3 regions of the Streptomyces sp. NPDC102279 genome follow, and region 2 is predicted to be linked to each of the others. Evidence: riboswitches for the same ligand, from Rfam matches in the RefSeq annotation. Region 2 holds a riboswitch; each other region holds the start of a gene.
What was found. Region 2 has a riboswitch for S-adenosylmethionine ahead of ACIRQH_RS02695 (putative leader peptide). Riboswitches for the same ligand answer to the same signal wherever they lie in the genome.
Positions count from the first base shown of each region.

Region 1: another riboswitch for S-adenosylmethionine. It lies ahead of thrC (threonine synthase); the one in region 2 lies ahead of ACIRQH_RS02695 (putative leader peptide).
Region 3: another riboswitch for S-adenosylmethionine. It lies ahead of ACIRQH_RS10935 (putative leader peptide); the one in region 2 lies ahead of ACIRQH_RS02695 (putative leader peptide).

Region 1 is NZ_JBIWLU010000005.1:173,189-180,496, reverse strand. Features, by position in the region: gene ACIRQH_RS13775 (NADH:flavin oxidoreductase) at 1-828, opposite strand, end outside; gene groL (chaperonin GroEL) at 1,130-2,755, opposite strand; gene ACIRQH_RS13765 (cold-shock protein) at 3,138-3,341, opposite strand; gene ACIRQH_RS13760 (MoaD/ThiS family protein) at 3,785-4,060, opposite strand; gene thrC (threonine synthase) at 4,057-5,355, opposite strand; SAM riboswitch class I at 5,373-5,529, opposite strand; gene ACIRQH_RS13750 (glucosyl-3-phosphoglycerate synthase) at 5,735-6,679, shown strand; gene ACIRQH_RS13745 (trehalose-6-phosphate synthase) at 6,757-7,308, shown strand, end outside.
Region 2 is NZ_JBIWLU010000001.1:637,696-645,003, reverse strand. Features, by position in the region: gene ACIRQH_RS02720 (MarR family transcriptional regulator) at 1-151, shown strand, start outside; gene ACIRQH_RS02715 (IclR family transcriptional regulator) at 225-983, shown strand; gene ACIRQH_RS02710 (PP2C family protein-serine/threonine phosphatase) at 1,074-2,333, shown strand; gene ACIRQH_RS02705 (MFS transporter) at 2,390-3,676, shown strand; gene ACIRQH_RS02700 (glutathione S-transferase C-terminal domain-containing protein) at 3,780-4,529, opposite strand; gene ACIRQH_RS02695 (putative leader peptide) at 4,739-4,804, opposite strand; SAM riboswitch class IV at 4,841-4,986, opposite strand; gene ACIRQH_RS02690 (amino acid ABC transporter permease) at 5,446-6,450, shown strand; gene ACIRQH_RS02685 (amino acid ABC transporter ATP-binding protein) at 6,549-7,308, shown strand, end outside.
Region 3 is NZ_JBIWLU010000004.1:233,844-241,151, forward strand. Features, by position in the region: gene ACIRQH_RS10910 (DUF1684 domain-containing protein) at 1-367, opposite strand, end outside; gene ACIRQH_RS10915 (dipeptide ABC transporter ATP-binding protein) at 364-2,151, opposite strand; gene ACIRQH_RS10920 (ABC transporter permease) at 2,187-3,128, opposite strand; gene ACIRQH_RS10925 (ABC transporter permease) at 3,125-4,084, opposite strand; gene ACIRQH_RS10930 (ABC transporter substrate-binding protein) at 4,093-5,715, opposite strand; gene ACIRQH_RS10935 (putative leader peptide) at 6,001-6,120, opposite strand; SAM riboswitch class IV at 6,153-6,263, opposite strand; gene ACIRQH_RS10940 (MerR family transcriptional regulator) at 6,508-6,879, opposite strand; gene ACIRQH_RS10945 (MDR family NADP-dependent oxidoreductase) at 6,957-7,308, opposite strand, start outside.

The sequences.
Region 1 (7,308 bases), on a different contig from region 2:
CTCGGGCACCCAGTAGCGGCGGGTGGAGGCGTGGAAGGCGTCCACCCCGGCCGCGGCGAGCGGGGCGAGGATCGCCTCCAGCTCCTCCGGGGTCTCGGCGAGACGGGCGTCGTACGCCTGCTGCTTCCACTGCGAGTAGCGGAAGAGCACGGGGAACTCGGGCGAGACGGCGGCGCGGACCGCGGCGACGATCTCGGCGGAGAACTTGGTGCGGGCGACCGGGTCGCCGCCGTAGGCGTCGGTGCGGCGGTTGGTGCCGGCCCACAGGAACTGGTCGAGCAGGTAGCCGTGGGCGCCGTGCAGCTCGACGCCGTCGAAGCCGATGCGCTCGGCCTCGGCGGCGGCCTTCGCGAACGACTCGATGACGTCGTCGAGGTCCTGCTGGGTCATGGCCTTGCCGGTGACGTCCGCGCCCTCGGTGGCGAGGCCGGAGGGGCCGACGGCCGGGGCGTCCGCGAAGGGCGGCTCGCCGGCCTGGCGCACCATGCCGATGTGCCACAGCTGCGGGACGATCGTGCCGCCGGCCGCGTGCACGGCGTCGGCGACCTTCGTCCATCCGGCCAGCTGGTCCTCACCGTGGAAGCGCGGCACCCGGTCGCTCTGCCCGGCCGAGTCGTGGCCGACGTAGGTGCCCTCGGTCACGATGAGGCCGACGCCGGCCGCGGCGCGGCGCGCGTAGTAGCCGACGACGTCCTCGCCCGGTACGCCACCCGGCGAGAACATCCGGGTCATCGGGGCCATCGCGATCCGGTTCGGGACGGTCAGACCGTTCAGGGACACGGGGCGGGCAAGGATGTCGGCTGCGCGGGACGCGGCGTCTGCGGTCATGTGGGGGCTCCTCGAAGAGCTCGTCGGTGGCAGGTCGGGCGTTCTGCGGGGCGGAGGATTCCACGCGGTATGTGCGCATGCATCGACTGCCCGTCAGCGTCAACCACCACATCCGGCACCACATTCCGGCACGCCCGCACGGTCCACTGTGATCCGGGCCACGCGCGCCGAGGGAGGGCGGCGACCGTTTCGCGTCCAGGGGGCCCTCGGTCCTGGACCTCGGAAACGCCCGAGGGCGGCACCCTCCCTCTCGGGAAGGTGCCGCCCTCGGAACGTCAGGACGGTTGATCGACCAGGTCGATCAGAAGTCCATGTCACCGCCCGGCATGCCGCCCGGAGCGCCGCCGGCAGCGGCCTTCTCCGGCTTGTCGGCGATGACGGCCTCGGTGGTCAGGAACAGCGCGGCGATGGAGGCGGCGTTCTGCAGGGCAGAGCGCGTGACCTTCGCCGGGTCGATGATGCCTTCGGCGATCATGTCGACGTACTCACCGGTCGCGGCGTTCAGGCCGTGGCCGACGGGAAGGTTGCGCACCTTCTCGACGATGACGCCACCCTCGAGACCACCGTTGACGGCGATCTGCTTGAGCGGGGCCTCCAGCGCGAGCTTCACGGCGTTGGCGCCGGTCGCCTCGTCACCGGTGAGCTCGAGCTTCTCGAAGACCGAGGAAGCCTGGAGCAGGGCCACGCCACCACCGGCGACGATGCCCTCCTCGACGGCCGCCTTCGCGTTGCGAACGGCGTCCTCGATGCGGTGCTTGCGCTCCTTGAGCTCGACCTCGGTGGCGGCACCGGCCTTGATGACGGCCACGCCGCCGGCCAGCTTCGCCAGACGCTCCTGGAGCTTCTCGCGGTCGTAGTCCGAGTCCGAGTTCTCGATCTCGGCGCGGATCTGGTTGACCCGGCCGGCGACCTGGTCGGCAGAGCCGGAGCCGTCGACGATCGTGGTCTCGTCCTTGGTGATGACGACCTTGCGGGCACGGCCCAGCAGGTCCAGACCCGCGTTCTCCAGCTTGAGGCCGACCTCCTCGGAGATGACCTCGCCGCCCGTGAGGATGGCGATGTCGCCGAGCATGGCCTTGCGGCGGTCACCGAAGCCCGGAGCCTTGACGGCGACGGACTTGAAGGTGCCACGGATCTTGTTGACGACCAGGGTCGACAGCGCCTCGCCCTCGACGTCCTCGGCGATGATCAGCAGCGGCTTGCCGCCCTGCATGACCTTCTCGAGGAGCGGGAGCAGGTCCTTGACGTTCGCGATCTTGGAGTTCGCGATCAGGATGTACGGGTCGTCGAGGACGGCCTCCATACGCTCCATGTCGGTGGCGAAGTACGCCGAGATGTAGCCCTTGTCGAAGCGCATACCCTCGGTGAGTTCCAGCTCCAGACCGAAGGTCTGGGACTCCTCGACGGTGATGACGCCTTCCTTGCCGACCTTGTCCATCGCCTCGGCGATGAGCTCGCCGATCTGCGTGTCGGCGGCGGAGATGGAGGCCGTGGAAGCGATCTGCTCCTTGGTCTCGACATCCTTGGCCTGCTCGAGCAGGGCACCGGAGACGGCCTCGACGGCCTTCTCGATACCGCGCTTGAGGGCCATCGGGTTGGCGCCGGCGGCGACGTTGCGCAGACCCTCGCGCACGAGCGCCTGGGCCAGCACGGTCGCCGTGGTCGTACCGTCGCCGGCGACGTCGTCCGTCTTCTTGGCGACTTCCTTGACCAGCTCGGCGCCGATCTTTTCGTACGGGTCCTCGAGCTCGATCTCCTTGGCGATGGAAACACCATCGTTGGTGATCGTGGGCGCGCCCCACTTCTTCTCGAGGACGACGTTACGGCCCTTGGGGCCGAGGGTGACCTTGACGGCGTCGGCGAGCTGGTTCATCCCGCGCTCGAGACCGCGCCGTGCCTCCTCGTCGAACGCGATGATCTTGGCCATGTGAAGTGGTCCTCCCGGACGGGGTGGATTGCTCCGGATCGCGCCCGCGCCCGCGACGGACGGCCTGCATGCCCTGTGGTTCCTTGCCCCACCGGCCTGCGGACCTCGCTGGCCCGATCCAAGTTCTGTCACTCTCACTGGGAGAGTGCTAACGCCAATGATTAGCACTCGACCCCGTCGAGTGCAAGGTGCGCTCGTGAGGCGAGCCCCTCCGAGGGGTGGCGGTCGGGCGCAAGCGCCTCTCGGGAAACGGGCCCCCGGGGGAAGCCCCCGCGCACGGCGCGCGCCCGCGCGCGCGTGGGGAAGACGCACGAGGGGCCCGCATCCCTGGTGGGATGCGGGCCCCTCGTGCGTGAGTGCGTCGGTGGTCGTTCGCGCCCGATCAGACGGCGAGTTTGACCATGTCCGCCTGCGGACCCTTCTGGCCCTGCGAGATCTCGAACTCCACTCGCTGACCCTCTTCAAGGGTGCGGTAGCCGTCCATCTGAATCGCGCTGTAGTGCACGAAGACGTCCGCACCACCGTCGACCGCGATGAAGCCGTACCCCTTCTCCGCGTTGAACCACTTGACGGTGCCCTGAGCCATGCCTAACTCCCCTATTACTGGCCCTTGCACAGATCCGCACTTCGCGGATCCGGGTCAGACCTCCACCCCCCAACGGGTTGGGGGTGTGCGCCGGAACGCGTCGACCGCGGCTGAATGTATCTGTCCAACTGCCGTCTGCAACAGGTCAATCGGACGAGAATTCTGGGCACGCCTGATCGCCGGTATAGGGAGAATTCGAGGAGATCCAGGGCAAGTCGGGCCCCGTATATGCCATAAACGGCTCAAAAAGGCCGGGCACTTTGGCTACTTCTTGTCGGCTGCCGGGAGAGGACTCATATGCGTCCGGCATGAAACCAACATCCAGAACGGGGCGACTTCCCCAACCCTACCCCGTTCAACCCTGCAGAATTGCCCCCTCCGCTTCTCTCACGGAGGGGGCAATTCGATGAACTCTTCGTGTTCGGCATTACCGAGGGTAACGATCAGCCTCCGGCGACGGCCGGAATGATCGAGACGCCCACCCCGTCCGGGGTCGCCGTCTCCAGTCCCTGCTCGAAGCGCACGTCGTCGTCGTTCACGTACACGTTGACGAAGCGGCGCAGCTTGCCCTGGTCGTCCAGGACGCGCGCGCTGATGCCCGTGTGGTTCTTCTCCAGGTCGCTGATGACCTCGGCGAGGGTCGTGCCCTCGGCCGTCACCTCGGCGGCACCCCCGGTGTAGGTGCGCAGGATGGTGGGGATGCGGACGTTGACGCTCATGATGCGAGGCCTGCCTCTCGGAAGGAGTCGAGGTTCGGGCGGATGGTCGCGGTCAGCCCGGTGTCCGAGGCCACCGCGTCCAGAGTCTTGAGGCCGTCGCCGGTGTTGAGGACGACGGTGGTCAGGGTCGGGTCGAGCAGACCGCTCTCGATCAGCTTGCGGGTGACGCCGACGGTCACCCCGCCGGCGGTCTCCGCGAAGATGCCCTCCGTGCGCGCGAGCAGCTTGATCGCGTCGACGATCTGCTCGTCGTTCACGTCCTCCACGGCACCACCGGTGCGCCGTGCGATGTCGAGCACGTAGGGCCCGTCGGCGGGGTTGCCGATGGCGAGCGACTTGGCGATGGTGTCCGGCTTCTGCGGCCGGACGACGTCGTGGCCGGCCTTGTAGGCGACGGAGACCGGCGAGCAGCCCTCGGCCTGGGCGCCGAAGATCTTGTAGGGCCGGTCCTCGACGAGCCCGAGCTTGATCAGCTCCTGGAGGCCCTTGTCGATCTTCGTGAGCTGGGAGCCGGAGGCGATCGGCACGACGAGCTGGTCCGGCAGCCGCCAGCCGAGCTGCTCGCAGATCTCGTACGCCAGCGTCTTGGAGCCCTCGGCGTAGTACGGGCGGAGGTTGACGTTGACGAAGCCCCAGCCCTCGCCGGCCGGGTCGCCGATCAGCTCGGAGCAGAAGCGGTTCACGTCGTCGTAGTTGCCCTGGATGCCGACCAGCTCGCCGCCGTAGACCGCGGCCATGACGACCTTGCCCTGCTCCAGGTCGTGCGGGATGAACACGCAGGAGCGGAAGCCGGCACGGGCCGCCGCCGCGCCGACGGCGCCGGCGAGGTTGCCCGTGGAGGAGCAGGAGAGGGTGGTGAAGCCGAAGACGCGGGCCGCTTCGATGGCCTGGGCGACGACGCGGTCCTTGAAGGAGTGCGTCGGGTTGCCGGAGTCGTCCTTGACGAAGAGCTTGCCGGCGTCGACGCCGAGCTCGCGGGCCAGGTTGTCGGCCTGCACGAGCTTGGTCCAGCCCGGGTTGATGTTCGGCTTGTCGGCCACGTCCGCGGGGACGGGCAGCAGCGGCGCGTAGCGCCAGATGTTCGCGGGTCCCGCTTCGATGCGCTTGCGGAGTTCTTCGGTTTCGTAGGCCGAGAAGTCGTACGCGATCTCCAGCGGGCCGAAACACTCCTCGCAGGCGAAGAGCGGGCCGAGAGGGACGCGATGTCCGCACTCCCGGCAGGAAAGCGCCGCGGCCGGGCCGAGATCGACCGCTTCTGCGGAGTTCGTGGTGCTTGCAACTGTCTGCGCAGCCATGGAGGCGAGGCCCTTTCTCCTCATCTTCCTCACGACGCACTTCGCCGTGAGACGGATTTGGCACCTTCCCTAGCCGGGAGCCTCGCGACGCGATCGACTTCGATCGGTACGAGACCGGCTGGAGGGTTGCCGGGGCTTCATCGGGCCGTATCCCTCTGCCCCTCTGGATGAGCGGTATTAAATTGTTGAACTGTTGAACACAGTTAGCGCCGATGATCCAGGACATGCGATGGTCATCCGCGTTGTTCAAGACTGTAACCGAAGGCCAGGACAGTTGAAGCAGTCGTCCGAACCGCGAGACGACGGCAAGCGATCAGCCGCTGGCCGCAGCGGGCACGCTGATGAGAGCGTGTGATCAGACAGTGAGGAGCCGCAGACCGTGCTGAATGACGTCGAACGCTGGCTGAGCACACGCTCCTGGTCCCTGACCGACCGCCCGCTCCACAGGATCATGGCCGCGAAACGCACCTCGGGGTCGACGGTCAGCGTCGTGCTGCCCGCGCTCAACGAGGAGGAGACGGTCGGCGAGATCGTCTCGATCATCCGCCACGACCTGATGCAGCAGGTGCCCCTCGTCGACGAGATCGTCGTCGTCGACTCGGGCTCCACGGACCGCACCTCCGCGGTCGCCGCCGCCGCGGGCGCGCGAGTCGTGCACCGCGACGACATCCTTCCCCGGCTGCCGGCCGTGCCCGGCAAGGGCGAGGTCCTGTGGCGGTCGCTGCTCGTGACGAGCGGGGACGTCGTCTGTTTCATCGACGCGGACCTCAAGGAGTTCTCGTCCGACTTCGTCTCCGGGATCGTGGGCCCCCTGCTCACCGACCCCGGCGTCGACCTGGTCAAGGCCATGTACGACCGCCCGCTGGGCGGCGCCGCCGGTCAGGGCGGCCGGGTCACCGAGCTGATGGCCCGCCCCCTGCTGAACATGCACTGGCCGCAGCTCGCGGGCTTCGTGCAGCCGCTCGGCGGGGAGTACGCCGCCCGGCGCTCCCTGCTCGAACAGCTGCCGTTCCCCGTCGGGTACGGCGTCGAGCTGGGCATGCTCGTCGACGCCCTGCACCTGGTGGGCCTGGACGCCCTCGCCCAGGTCGACGTCGGGGTGCGCAAACACCGCCACCAGGACGGCCAGGCCCTGGGCCGCATGGCCGCCGCGATCTACCGCACCGCCCAGTTGCGGCTGGCCCGCGGCCACCTGATCCGCCCCGCCCTCACCCAGTTCGAACGCACGCGGGACGGTTTCCAGCCGCGCACGTACTCGGTGGACACGGAGGAAAGGCCCCCCATGTCCGAAATCGCCGAGTACCAGCAGCGCAAGGCCGCTTGAGCGGACCCGTCGGCCGGCGATCGCATACGGCCGACGGGAACGTTTGAGCGTTTCGAGACGGGGCTAGGTTTCGAGGCATGGCTTCCACGCACGGTGCCCACGGCATCCTCGTCGCGTCCAACCGCGGCCCGATCACCTACCAGACCCAGGACGACGGCTCACTGCAGGCCAAGCGCGGCGGTGGCGGGCTCGTCTCCGGGCTCTCGGCGATCGGGCCGGACGCGGACGCCCTGTGGGTGTGCGCGGCCCTCGGTGACGGCGACCGGGAGGCCGTGCGGCGCGGGGTCGGCGAGGACGGCGTGCGGATGCTGGACATCGACGCCGAGGTGCACGCCGACGCGTACAACGGCATCGCCAACTCCGTGCTGTGGTTCGTCCACCACATGCTGTACCAGACCCCGCTGGAGCCGGTCTTCGACGCCGGGTTCCGGCGCCGGTGGGACGCCTACCGCGCCTACAACCAGGCCTTCGCCGAGGCGCTGGCCGAGGAGGCCGCCGAGGGCGCCTCGGTGCTGGTCCAGGACTACCACCTGTGCCTGGTGCCGGGGATGCTCCGCACGCTCCGCCCCGACCTGCGCATCGGCCACTTCTCCCACACGCCGTGGGCGCCCGTGGACTACTTCCGGATG
Region 2 (7,308 bases):
GCTGGCGGAGATGCGCGCCACCGCCGATCACGTCGCCCGCGAGGTGTTCGCCGAACCCGCCTGGACCGAGGACGAGACGGGGCGGCTCGCCGGCCTGCTCACCCGGCTCGGGGGCACCGGCCTGACGCCCGGAGGGGCAACCCGCCTCTGAGTCCGCGGCCACCGCGACCGCCCTCCGTCCCGTGCGCGTTGCCGGTCCCGTGACCTCGGCGCACCCTGGTCACATGGGAGCTCGCGACGGGCCGACGCTCATCACCTCCGTTCAGCGGGCATTCCGCCTGATGGAGGCGGTGAGTGCGCACGAGAACGGCGCGCCCGCGAAGCAGCTGGCGCGCGAGACGGGCCTGCCGCTGGCCACCGCCTATCACCTGCTGCGGACCCTGGTCCACGACGGATACGTACGCAAGCTCGACGACGGCGGGTTCATCCTCGGTGACAAGGTGCGCACGCTGCACACCCGGGGCCGCGGGCAGGAACTGCTCGGCCGGGTCCGCCCCACGCTCGCCGCGCTGCGCGACGAACTCGCGAGCGCCGCCTACCTCACCTTCTACGAGGAGGGCGAGATCCGGGTCGCGGAGATCGTCGACGGTCCCCGGGCGCCCCGGGTCGACCTCTGGGTAGGTTTCGAGGACGCGGGACACGCCACCGCGCTCGGCAAATCCGTCCTGCGCGAGATGGACGAGGAGTCCCGCAACGACTACCTCGCCCGGCACTCCCTCGCCGACCTCACCCCCCGGACCATCACCAGCCGGCCGGAGCTGCTGCGCCGGCTCGCCGCGTCGCCCGTGGCGCCCGCGGTCACGGACCTGGAGGAGTACGCCCTCGGCACTGTCTGCGTCGCCGTGCCCGTCTACAGCGGGGACACGCTCGGCTCGCTCGGTGTCTCGCTGCCCGCCGACCGGCTGCCCCGGATCCGGGAGGTCCTGACGCGGCTCATCCCGACGGCGAACCGGGTGACGCGGGGGCTGTCGCTCACTATCTGAAATCCCGCTCCTTGCGGTACTTACCTCGAACGTATTTCCTAGATGAAACGGACATTTCAGGAAGAATCTAGGTGAGGACTGCGCCCGGATATGAGTCAGGACCGAGAGTACGTCGGCGAACACGGACGGAAAGGTGCGGGCAGGAACCGGATCCTCGGTACCGGAGCGGCGGCGGGCGGTAAGCGCGCCGCCGCACACGTCGCCCTCGGCACCCCGGTGCTTCCCCTGCTCGTCGTCGCCGCCGTCGTGCTCGTCGACCTGGCCGCCGGAACGGCCGTGATCTGGCTGTCGCTGCTGGCCGCGGCTCCCGCGCTCGCCGCCGCCACGAGCCGGCCGCGCGGAGTCCTCTGCGTCGGTCTCCTCGCCGGGATCCTCAGCGCGCTGCTCGGCATCCAGGGCGGTGTCCACAGCGCCGAGGCGGCCGCCGTCCTCTCCGCCCTGGCCGCCGTCACTCTCGCGAGCGCCCTGGCCAGTGCGCTCCGGTGGCGCCGTGAGCGGGTGCTCGCGGCGGTTCGTTCGGTCGCCGAAGCCGCGCAGCACGCCGTCCTCGCACCCATCCCGTCGAGCGTCGGGCCGTTCCAGGTGGCGGTCCGCTACAGCGCCGCCGCGGCCGAGGCCCGCATCGGCGGAGACCTGTACGCGCTCGTACCCACGCCCTACGGTGTCCGGATGATCATCGGCGACGTCCGTGGCAAGGGACTTCCCGCCGTGGGCACCGCCGCGCTCGTGCTCGGCATCTTCCGCGAGGCCGCCTACGACGAACCCGACCTCCTCGCCGTGGTCGGCCGGATCGAGCGGAGCCTGGCACGCAACCTCGGATTCGACGACTTCGTCACCGCCGTGGTCGCCGGATACCCGGAGCCGGGCCGGCTGGAGGTCGTCAACTGCGGACACGCGCCCCCGCTGCACGTCCGGGCCGACGGACACGTGTCGTCGGTCGATCCCGCCCAGCCGGCACCGCCGCTCGGACTGCGCGGGCTGACGGGTGAGACGCCCAGCCTGCAGGTGCTGCCGCTGGCCGACGGTGACCAGCTCCTCCTCTACACCGACGGAGTCACCGAAGCCCGTGACCACGGCCGGGCGTTCTATCCCCTCGCCGAGGGCCTGGCCCGGCACGTGTCCGACGAGCCGGCGGCCACCCTCGACGCCCTCGACGCCGAACTGCAGGCCCACGTGGGCGGACGGCTGCACGACGACGCTGCGCTGCTGCTGCTCCGCAAGCCGACGGTTCAGGGCCCGGCGGACCCGGCGCCCGCCGTCCTCACGGGCGCCGGCTCCCTGACGACCGTCGCCCGGAGCGGCCCCGCGGCCACGGGTTCCGGAGTGGGCTGCGGCATGGGCGCGGAGTAACCGCGACTGGCTGGATCACGTCGTGCGCCGGCCGGGGCCCTCTAGGGTGCCTGGCCGTGACGGTCTCCCTGAGTGAATCGACGTTGTGGCGCGACCAGCGGTTCCTCCTGCTCGCCTCCGCACGGGTGGTCTCCGTGCTCGGCAACGGCTTCGCGCGCGTGGCGCTCGCGTTCGCGGTGCTCGCCCTGCCGGGAGCGAGCGCGGGCCGCCTGTCGCTGGTCCTCGCGTGCCAGGCCGTGCCCCAACTGGCGTTCGTCCTCGTGGGGGGAGTGATCGCGGACCGGATGTCGCGCTCGCGGCTGATGGTGCTCGCGGACGTCCTCGGGGCGGGGGCCTACGCCGGACTCGCCGCGATGGTGCTCACCGGGCACGCGCCCCTTGCGGCCATGTGTCTGCTGGCGGTGGCCGCCGGAACCGCGTCGGCGCTGTTCGCCCCGGCGATGGACGGCATGGTGCCGCTCGTCGTGCCACGGGAGCGGCTGCAACGGGCCAACGGGCTGTTGCGGATGGCCACCAACAGCTCCCTGTTGCTGGGACTCGCCCTGTCGGGGGTCACGGTCGCGCTGGTCGGCCCGGGGTGGGCACTCGCGCTCAACGCCGCGTCGTTCGTCTTCAGCGCGCTCCTGACCGCCCGGCTGCGGGTGACCGCGAGGCCGCGCCGCCGGACGTCGGGATGGGCCGATCTGCGCGAGGGCCGGCGGGAGTTCACCTCCCGGCAGTGGCTGTGGACCGTGGTGGCGCAGTACGGGGTGGTCGTCGCGGCACTCAACGCCAACGTCGGGGTCCTGGGCCCGCTGACGGCCGAGCAGCACTTCGGCGGAGCGAGGGCGTGGTCGGTCATCGTGGCGGCGCAGGCCGTCGGCACCGTCGCCGGCGCGGGGCTCGCGGCCCGGGTCCGCGTGCGGCGCCCTCTCCTGGTCGCCGTCCTGTGCACCTTTCCGGCCGCCCTGCCGATCGGGCTGCTCAGCGTGGCGGCCCCGGTCTGGCTGATCGCCGGCGCCATGTTCGGCGCGGGCGTCGCGTCGGACGTCTTCGGCGTGCTCTGGGCCACCACCATCCAGCGGGAGATCCCGGAGCAGGTTCTCTCCCGCGTCAGTTCCTACGACTGGTTCGGCTCCCTGGCTCTCGCACCGCTCGGGCTGCTCGTCGCCGGGCCCGTCGCCACCGCCGTGGGTACGGACCGGGCCCTGGCGGGGTGCGCCGCCCTGATCGTCCTGGCCACGGCGGCCGCCCTGTTGTCGCCCCAGGTACGCACCCTGCGCGCCACCGTCGACAAGGCCCAGGCACCGGTGCCCGCACCCAGGTCCGTGGAGTGCGAGACGGGCGAGGAAGCGGCCGGCTGACCCGGGGTGGCTCCCGCTTCCGGGGAGCCCGTTCGACAGGGCCCGCGGTGGTCCTCGGAGAGGCGTGCGAGGACTTCGGCCCCTTCCCCTCACGGGCCGGGTCTCACGCCGCGGCGCGCACCCCGTCGTTCCCGGTCCGGAAGGCGGGGAGTTCACCGAGGCGGCGGACGTAGTCGCGCAGGCGAGGGTGCGCGCACAGGGTTCCGGCCGGGGCGAGTCGGGAGAGAGCCACCCAGACGTCCACATCCGCCGCCGTCAGACTGTCCCCCAACATGTAGGCGGCGCTGGAGAGTTGGCAGTCCAGTAGGTCCAGGGCCGCGGTGCGGTCCGAGGGGTGTGCCGACGGGGTGACATCCCGGTCGAGGAGGTCCCGGAGGGCCTCGATGTCGGTCGCCAGAGACGGCGGGAGCAGCGACGGCGCGCGACCCGCCGCGTGCCCGGACGGCAGGCCCGTGAGGTCCCGGAGGATGTCGGAGGTGTCGTTGCTGACGATGCGTCCGGTCCAGCGGTCGCAGAGCGCGGGCGCCGTGAACGGCCCGCCGTAGTGGTGCTCGGTGGCCTCGTAGGCGCGGCGCAGGGAGGCGAAGGCGTCGGGTGTTCCCGCGGGGTGGGTGAGCAGGGTCGTGGCGACCGAGTTCGTCAGACCGAGCAGGCCGAGTGTGATCGAGATACGCAGAGAGCGCGGACAACTCGCCGCCAGATACACCTCGTAGCGGTGCGGCGCCGGGTAGAAGCCGCCGGCCAGGCCGACACCGATGCGGCTGTGGGCGGTACGGGGGAGCAGGGGAGGCGTGGACGTCCTGGAGCGGGTGGCCGAAGGGAACGGACTCTGGCCACCGGTACGGGTGAACACGCTTTCCTCGTCAGCGGTGTGCGTGGGTGAACTCTGGCCGCAGGGAAGGGATCCGGCTGTGCTGGAACCGCGCGAAGCTGTCTCGGGCATGACTCTCCCTAGGGGGAACGAGGAAGCCATCGCCGCCTTGTGGGCATGGGCGATGAGCGGCTGAATGCGAAGCGACCGCGCCGGACGCGCGGGCCGGGACCGAACGGGCCGGCAGCGGATCAGTAGGCGCTGGAGACGCGCAACAGATCGATGTGCAGGCGCCTCGTCAAGTCGTTCCTCGGCATTCTCACCGGTCCCACCTCCTGGGCTCGCGGGACGCGAGACCACGCTTGCCCCACCGCACCGGCGGGACCCGGTCGTCACCCGGGGCACCCCGTCGCGGTGGAAGGGTTGCCTGTCAGCGAGCCGGGGCCGATGACCACAGGAGCGGGACGAACCCGCGCCGTGGGCGCTGACAATCGTGACCGTCCATGCCAGTCTCGACGCGCCCCGCGGCGCCGTCAAGAAGGCGGGTGACGCGGTCTCACCTGGTGGGCACGCGCATTGACATTCTTTTCGGGCCGGGCCTAACGTGCGGCCCACAACGAGATGCCCCAGGGCCGGAGAAGTGATGGTGACAGCGATGTACGCAGCTGACGGGACGGCCGCATGGCGGCGCCTCGGCCGCGACGTGCTGTGCGCGGACCGCTCCGTAGACCTTCTGCGCGTCAACAGCGCACTGTGTACGGGCACGTGTCGCACCCTCCGCCAAGGCTGACGGCTCCTCTTCCGAGCCTCTGACGACCACCGCTGTCGCGGTGTCCCTCTCTCCGTCCAGCCCTCGTTCCCCGTGCGCCCGTGTCGCGTCGTGTGCTGAGCCGTACCGGCTCCACACCACGCTGCCGCTCGCCGTGGTCCGGGGTGTCCGAATCCGCTGGAGCTCTCCATGAGTGAATCTCCGGGCATAGCTGTGTCCTCCGGATCAGCGCCGCCCGCCGAGGTGATCCCCCGTTCCGACGTCCCCGCCGCGCCGAAGCCCCTGACGGCGCAGCGAGTCCTTCCGCTCCGGCGTCCCGGCCGCTGGATCATCACGGCCGTCGTGCTCGTGCTGGTCGCCCAGATCGCCCACGGTCTGGTGACCAACCCCTTCTACCAGTGGGACCGGTTCCAGTACTGGTTCCTGCGCCCGACGATCCTCGACGGCCTCCTCATCACTCTCGAAGTCGCGGTGTACAGCGCGGTGTTGGGACTGCTGGGCGGCATCCTGCTGGCGCTGGCCCGGCTCTCGCCGAGCCCGGTGCTCCGTGCCGTGAGCTGGGTCTACACCTGGCTGTTCCGCTCGGTGCCGCTCATCGTCGTCCTGCTCTTCCTCTACAACTTCAGTGCCCTGTACAAGACGTTGAGTGTCGGAGTGCCGTTCGGGCCGGCCTTCTTCTCCTTCGACGAGTCCCGCCTCGCCACCGACATGGCCGTGGCCGTCATCGGACTCAGCCTCAACGAAGCGGCGTACGCCTCCGAAGTGGTGCGCGGCGGCCTCCTCTCGGTCGACCAGGGCCAGCACGAGGCGGCCTCCGCGCTGGGCCTGCCGAAGCGGTACCAGTTCGCGAGGATCGTCTTCCCGCAGGCGCTGCGCTCCATCACCCCCAACTACGTGAACCAGCTGATCGGCCTGATCAAGGGAACCTCCCTGGTCTTCTACGTCTCCCTGCTGGACCTGTTCGGTTCCGTGCAGAGCATGGGCAGCACCTATCCGGGCGACATCGTGCCGCTGCTCCTGGTCGCCACCGCCTGGTACCTGATCCTGACCAGCGTCGTGTCCGTCATCCAGTTCTACGTCGAGCGGCACTACTCGCGGGGCGCGCTGCGCACCCTGCCGCCGACCCCGCTGCAGAAGGTACGGAACGGTCTGCGCGACGCGCGGGCCCGACTCCGCAGGGAGACGGCGACATGAGCGGCGAAGCGCGTACGAAGACGGCGCGGACCGGGGCGGCTCCGGAGCGCGGGTCGACACACCCGGCCCCCGCGGCCGGGAGCGTGGAAACGCTCGACATCCGGCCCGCCGCGGTCGAGGTGCACGACGTGCACAAGTGGTACGGCTCCCACCAGGTGCTGGACGGTGTGGAGTTGACCGTCCGGCCGGGAGAGGTCACGGTCATCCTCGGACCCTCGGGATCCGGCAAGTCGACCCTGCTGCGGGTCATCAATCACCTGGAGAAGCCGGAAGTCGGTCATGTCAGCCTCAACGGCGAGCTCATCGGGGTCCGCAGGCACGGCGAGCGGCTCAAGGAACTGAGCGAGCGCGTCATCCTCGGCCAGCGCAGCCGCATCGGGTTCGTCTTCCAGAACTTCAACCTCTTCCCGCACCTGACCGTGCTGGACAACGTGGCCGCGGCGCCGGTGGCGACCGGCAGGCTGTCCAGGCCCGAGGCCCAGCGGCTGGCCCGCGATCTGCTCGCCCGCGTGGGACTGGCGGACAAGTCCGCTGCCTACCCTCGGCAGTTGTCGGGCGGACAGCAGCAGCGGGTGGCCATCGCCCGTGCCCTCGCCCTGCGGCCCGGGGTCATCCTCTTCGACGAGCCGACGTCCGCGCTCGACCCCGAACTGGTCGGCGAGGTGCTCGCCGTCATCAAGGATCTGGCCAGAAGCGGCACCACCCTTGTCATCGTCACCCACGAGATCGGCTTCGCCCGCGAGATCGCCGACCGGGTCGCCTTCATGGACGCCGGCCGCATCGTCGAACAAGGATCTCCCGCACAGGTGTTGGACCACCCGCGGCAGGAGCGCACCAAGGATTTCCTGAGCAAGGTCC
Region 3 (7,308 bases), on a different contig from region 2:
TGTCGGGGTGCCGGGGGCGGATGATGTCGTGCCCACCCCGCTTGGCCACCTCGATCACCGCGTCGCCCCAGACGGCGTTCACACTGCTCCGCTCCGGCAGCACCCCGAAGTGGTGTTCACCCCGGACGGCTGTGTCACCGAGCACGAGTTCCTCGTTCTCGTCGAGGACCACCGTCACCCCGTCGGCGGCGGTCCGCCAGGCGCCGGGAGCGTCGGGGAATCGCTGCGGTTCCTCGCTGAGCCAGTGCAGACCGGTGATCGCCAGAAAGCCGTGGGGATCCGCGAGCCGGGCCTCCTGACGGCTGTGCCACTCCTGCCAGGCCTCGGCGAAGGCGTGGAGGTCTGCCGGACTGTCCTGCACGGTCATGTGTGCTCCTTGATCAGGTCGACGGAATCGCCCTCGGACGGGGCTTGTTCGACGGCGGCGCGGACGGCGGGAAAGGAATGCCGGCCGCCGGGGATCGCGGCCAGCAGCTCGCGGGTGTAGTCGTGACGGGGGTCGGTGAACAGATCCTCGGTGGTACCGGTCTCGACGATACGGCCGGCCCGCATGACGGCGACCTCGTGCGCGATCTGCCGTACGACGGCCAGGTCGTGCGAGATGAAGAGGTACGCCACCGAGGTGCCGGCCTGCAGTTCCGCGAGCAGGTCGAGGACCTGGGCCTGGACGGACACGTCGAGCGCGGACACCGGCTCGTCGCAGACCACCAGGTCGGGCGACAGGGCGAGCGCGCGGGCGATCGCCACGCGTTGGCGCTGCCCGCCGGACAGTTCCGCGGGGCGGCGGCCGAGCATCGAGGCGGGGAGGGCGACCCGGTCGAGCAGTTCGCGCGCCCGGGCGAGGCGGGAGGCACGATCCCCCACCTTGAAGGCGCGCAGCGGCTCGGTGATCACTTCGCCGACGGAGAACCGGGGGTCCAGGGAGGCGTACGGGTTCTGGTAGACGAGTTGGGCTCGCCGGCGCAGCTGCCTGGCTTGGGGACCACGGGCGGTGGTGACATCCTCGCCGTCGAACAGGACGCGCCCGTCGGTCGGATCGGTCAGCCGGAGCGCCACGCGGGCGGTGGTGGACTTCCCGGAGCCGGACTCGCCGACCAGGGCCAGCGTGCGGCCCCGTTGGAGCGTGAGACTGACGTCGTCTACCGCGCGCAGGGTGCGCGCCGGCTCGGCGGTCGCGGGCAGCCGGAACTCCTTCACGATGTGCCGCAGTTCGAGCAAGGGGGTGTCACGAGGGCCCGCGGGCGGAGTGGATCCGGTGACCGTGACACGGGGCCGGCCGGTGTTCAGGCTGGGGGCCCCGGCCAACAGATGCCTGGTGTAGGCGTGTTGCGGGTTCGCCAGCACGTCGCCGGTGCGGCCGGACTCGACGACGCGGCCCTGGGACATGACGACGATCCGCCGGGCCCGGTCGGCGGCGACACCCAGGTCGTGCGTCACCAGCAGTACCGCGGTGTCCGACTCCGCCGCGAGGTGCTCCAGATGGTCGAGGATGACGCGCTGCACGGTGACGTCCAGGGCGCTGGTCGGCTCGTCGGCGATGATCAGCCGGGGCCTGCCCGCGATGGCGATGGCGATCAGGGCGCGTTGCCGCATCCCGCCGGACAGCTCGTGCGGGTACTGCCGGGCGCGGGTGGCCGCGTCGGGCATGCCGGCCCGCTCCAGGACGCCGACCGCCTCCGACGCGGCCGAGCGTCGTGACGCGAGCCCATGGATGCGCAGCACCTCGGCGACCTGCTCACCGATGCGCTTGACGGGGTTCAGCGACACCGTCGGATCCTGGGGCACCAGCCCGATGCTCGTACCGCGCACACCCCGGAGTTCGCGCTCCGAGAGCGCGGCGAGGTTCTCGTGGCGGCCGAAGCGGACCGTCCCGGCGTCGATGCTTCCGTTCGCCGCCAGCAGCCGGGTGATCGCGTGCGCCGTCGTGCTCTTGCCCGAGCCCGACTCGCCGACGACCGCCGTCACCTGGCCCGGCCACACGTCGAGGTCGACCCCGCTCACCGCTCGCACGGTGCCGCCGCGGGTGCGGTACGACACCGACAGGCCCCGTACCTGGAGCAGTGGGGTTCCTTCGGCCTGCGGCTCACGGGCCGGCCGCTCCTCCGTCCGGTCCGCCTTCGTCGGGGGCGTGTTCGTCACGGCGGTGCTCATCTCGGCGTCGTGGGTCCGTGTCCTCCAGGGGTCGTTCATCGCTGCCCGGACCATTCGCCGTCCAGTGCCCGCGCGATGCGGTTGGCGGCCAGCCCGGTGGCCGCGATCGCCAGACCGGGCAGAGCGGTGAGCCACCAGGCGTTGGCCATGTAGTTGCGGCCGTCGGCGATCAGCGTGCCCCATTCCGGAGCGGGCGGCGGCGCTCCGTAGCCGAGGAAACTCAGCGACGAAACCGCCAGGACGGCGGCACCGAAGTCGAGCGTGGCCAGCACGATCACCGGGCCGACCGCGTTGGGCAGGACGTGCCGGCCCAGCACCGTGTACCAGCGGGCGCCGCACGACCGCGACGCCTCGACGAAGACCGCCTGCCGCACACGGAGGACCTCGGCCCGGGTCACCCGGGCGAACCCGGCGACGCTGGCGATCCCGACGGCGACGGCGACCTTCACCGTCCCGTAGCCCAGCGCGGTGACCAGCGCGAGGGAGAGGAACAGCGAGGGGATCGACAGCAGGACGTCGACGACGCGCATCAGCACGTCCTCGACCCAGCCGCCCACGAACCCGGCGACAAGGCCGATCAGCCCGCCGACGACGAACGCGACGGCCACCGCGAGCAGCGTCGCCTTCAACGACAACTGGGCGCCGTGCACGACACGGGAGAACACGTCGCGCCCCAGTTCGTCGGTGCCGAACCAGTGCGCGCCGTCAGGGGCGCGGAAGTTCTCCGACGGCACACCGTGCAGCGGGTCCCGCGAGGTGAACAGCTCGGGCCGGAAGGCGGCGAGCACGATCAGCACCACCACCAGCGCCGACGCCAGCAGACCGGGCCGGCGCACCAGGAAGCGCAGGAGCCGTCGGCGTTCGGCACCGGGCCCGTCCGGAGTCGGTTCGGTACCCGCTGCGGAGCTCGGATCGACCGCTCGGGCGAGACCGGTCGCCGCCCCCGCGGCCACGTCCTCGGCAAGGGTCTGACTCATGCCGGACTCACCTTCCTTCTCGAATGGACCACGATCCGCGGGTCCAGCACGGGATAGACGAGGTCGACGACCAGGTTGGCGGACACGAAGATCAGCGCGCCGAACACCACGACCCCTTGGACCAGCGGGATGTCCTGGGCCGCGACCGCGGCTGCGGTCACCCGCCCCAGGCCGTCACGGGAGAACACCGTCTCGACGACCACCGAACCGGCGATCAGCTGCCCGGCCAGCAGGCCCACGACCGTCAGAGCGGGCAGCGACGCGTTGCGCAGCGCGTGCCGCAGATGAATCCGCACCCTGCCCGCGCCCTTGGCGCGCGCGGTCTCCACATAGGCCTGGTCCAGCGCCGTGAGGAGGCTCTTCGCCAGCACCTGCGCGACCAGGGCGCCGGTCGGGATCGCCAGCGTCACCGCGGGCAGCACGAGCCCGCGCAGCCCGTCGTTGCCGAACGCCGGGAAGAGCCTTGCCCGGAAGGAGAAGACCTCGACCAGCAGCAGACCGACCCAGAACGTGGGGACGGACACGCCCAGCGGAGGCAGCGACAACAGGAGCTGCCGCAGCCACCGTTGGGTGGTGTACGTGGCGAGCAGGGCGACGCCGCCCCCGAGCAGCACGGCGAGCAGCAGCGCCGCGCCGGTCAGTTGCAGGGTCTGCGGGAGTGCGTCGGCGAGGGACGAGGTGACCGGGCGGCCGGTGGACACGGAGTCCCCGAAGTCCCCGCGCACCGCGCGGCCGAGAGCCTCTGCGTACTGGACCGGCACGGGCTTGTCGAAGCCGTACTGGTGGCGGAGCGCGTCCAGTTGTGCGGGATCGACCTGTCCCGAGTCGGCTCCGGCCCCGGCCATCGCCGAGACCGGATCGCCGGGCAGGTAGTCCAGCACCAGGAACGACACCGTGTAGGCCGCCCAGAGCACGCCGACCGCCTGAGCGATGCGTTTGATCACATAGCGACGCATGCCGGCCGCTAGCCGATCCACGTGTCGTGCAGCTGGACGCGGCTGGAGGCGTCGAAGCCGAGGTTGTGCACCTTCTTCGCCACACCCAACTGGGTCTCCAACTCCACCACCGGAATGACGTACGCGTTCTGTACGAGCAACTCCTGCGCCTTCCTGACCAGTTCGCCGCGCCGGGCCGGATCGGCCGTCGCCGCCTGCTGGTTCAGCGCGGTGTCCAGCGAGCTCGGGGGCAGGTGGTAGAAGTTGGCCAGTTCGGTGGAGTACGAGCTGCGCAGGATGTCCGGGTCGGCCCGTGTGACGTTGCCCCACACCGCGTCGAAGTCACCCGACTGGAGCGTCGGGGCGAACTGGGTGATCTGGAGCTGCTTGAGCACGACGTCCACACCGACCGCCTTCAGCTGCTGCTGGATCAGCTCCAGCGCGGGCTGGTTGGTGGCCGCGTTGGCGAACCACTTGACGGTCAGACGCAGCTTGGTGCCGTTCTTCGACCGGATCCCGTCAGCGCCGGTCCTCCATCCGGCCTTGTCCAGGAGCGACGTGGCCTTCGCCGCGTCGCGGGACAGGTCCCGCCCGAGGTCCGCGTAGTTCGGTGTCGTGTGCGCCAGCACGCTGGTGGCCGGCTCGGTGCCCGTCGGGAAGACGGCGTCCACGATCTGCTGCCGGTCGATGGCGAACTGCAGGGCCTGACGCACCTTCGCGTCCTTGAGCAGGGGACGGGAGTTGTTCAGGCCGAGATTGAACACGACGCCGGGGTTGGCGCGGCGTTGCAGGTTCGCCGCACCACCCTTGAGCGCCGTCTCGTCGGCCTTGCCCACGCTGCCGACCGCGTCGACCTGGCCGGACTGCAGGCTCCCGCTCCGCACGCCCGCCTCCGGCACGACCTTGAACACCAGCTTGTCCAGGTACGCCTCGCCCTTCTTGGTCCACAGGGAGGAACCCCAGGCGTACTTGCCGCGCTTGCTCAACGTGACCGCGCGGTTCTGCACGTAGCTCGACAGCGTGAAGGGCCCGGAGCCGGCGACTCCCTTGCTGCACTTCTCCTGTGCGCTCCGCTTCACGCTCGCCGCCGACTCGATGCCCAGTGAGTGGGTCGAAGTGGCCTGGAGGAACTGGGCGTTGGGCTTCTTGAACGTCACCCGGACCGTGCTCGCGTCGACCACGGTGGTGCTCCGCACCCCGCTCAGGTAGCCCTGGGCGAGGGTGGCCAGGGCGCCGAGCTTCGGTACGGCGTCGAAGTTGTCCTTGACCACCTGGGCGGTCAGCGGTGAGCCGTCGCTGAACGTCACGCCCGACCGCAGGTGGAAGGTGAACGTCGTCGTGTCGGAGCTGATGTCCCAGCTCTTCGCCAGCCAGGGCACGATCTTGCCGGTCCTGGGGTCCTGGTCGGTCAGGGAGTCCACGACCTGGCGCAGCGAGTAGATGCTGTCGTTGCTGCCCACCTGCTGCGGGTCCACGCAGCCGGCGTCGGATCCCACCGCGAAGGTCAGCGTGCCACCGGACCTGGCCCCGGCGGCGGTGTCGCTCGAACCGGTGCCGCCGCTCGACGAGCAGCCGCTCAGCAGGATGCCGCTCGTCACGACGGCGGCGGCCGCTGTCCATCGGGCGGATCGGATGTCCGGATGGGATGTCACGGAAGGGGTTCTCCTACTCCAGAGTCGCCGCGCCTGTCCGAAGCGGACATGGCGAAGCGGGACGGCGCAGCCGTGGACGGGCGGCACCGTTCGGACGAGAAAGTCGGGACAGGCAATCAGGCGGGGCCCGGACGACGAGTCGGGCGCGAGCCAGACAGGAAGGGGAGCGTCGACGACGGGGTGCGAGGCGGGTAGGTCTTTCTCACAACGCCGGTCACGCCAGGGGCTGTTGTCAGCCGCCGTACGAACGGACCGACGGAGTGCGTCGGCCGGCAGGGCGTGTGGTCAGCCGCGACACAGACAGCTGGCGGAGCGTTCCAGGTCGATGTGGCGGCGGCGAGAGAAGCCGGAGAACATCGCCGCGGCCGCGATCGAGGCGCTCAGGTCGCTGCTGCTGTTCCGCACGCCGGGCCTCCCTGTCTCGTCCCCCTGACGGGGGTTCGCGCTTGCGGGGTCGGACGACCCCGCCGGGCTTTCACCTGGAGCACCCCACCGCGGAGGAGGGTTGCCGGTCAGCGAGCCAGGGCTTGACGCTGACACTCAATGCCGGTCGCGATCGTACGAATCGATTCTCCGATCCGTCAATGACGGGATCGCGGTCAACGGCGTCGGACCAGGAGCCGCAGCACGTGGAGCCGTGGGATTTCATGTGCCCGCAACAACTGGCCCTGATCGTCCGGGCTTTGGTGCGGTTCTCAAGAGGGCGGACGTTCACTGCCACGATCGATCGATCGATCGACGGAGACGACGACAGCCCCTGTGCCGTCCCATCGCCGAACGCGCCCCTGGCGGTCAGCCGGTCGGGTGGCCCGTCTGTGCCGCCAGGCGGGTGCGCAGGCGGCTGAGACGGTCGATCTCGGCGTCGAGCGCGGCCAGTCGGCGGTGGACGACGCCGGCGCCGGGACTCTCCGTGCCGCCGGAACACCCTCTGCGCGGGTCGTCGACGAGCAGCGGGATGCGGTCGGCCAGGCCGCACAGGTCCTCCACCGTCAGGCCGAGGGCGAGCAGGTCCCGGATCACCCTGACCCGGGCGACCTCGCCAGGACCGTACTCGCGCTGCCCGGCCGCCGTACGCCGCGGGGGTGGCAGCAACCCGCGCTCCTCGTAGAACCTCAGCGCGCGTGCTGTCGTACCGGCCGCTGCTGCCGCATCCCCGATCCGCATCCGCTCCCCGCCTCCACCCGGTGCCGCGTCGAACACTCTCAAGGAGGCGGGAGCCCACGGCACCCGGGAGCCCACCGCTACGGCAGGTCCACGACGACGGTTCCGATGTGCCGCCCCTCGAACAGTTCCTGCAACGCCCAGGGCGCGCGATCAATGCCCGCGATCCTGACGTGAGGGAAGACGATCTCGCCGGAGCGCAGCCAGTCCCCGAAGCGCTTGTTCCACTCCTCGGCCGCTTCACCGAGATCCGAGCTGCTGAACCCACGCAGCGTGATCCCCAGCGTGATGACGCGGAACGTGTCGATCTCCGCGGGCGCGGTGGTGCCGTCGCGATCGTGTTCGGCGGACAACTGCCCGGAGAGCGCGCCCACCAGCGCGAACCGCGCGCCGCGCCGTGCCGCGCCGACGGCCGCGGTCAACTGTTCGCCG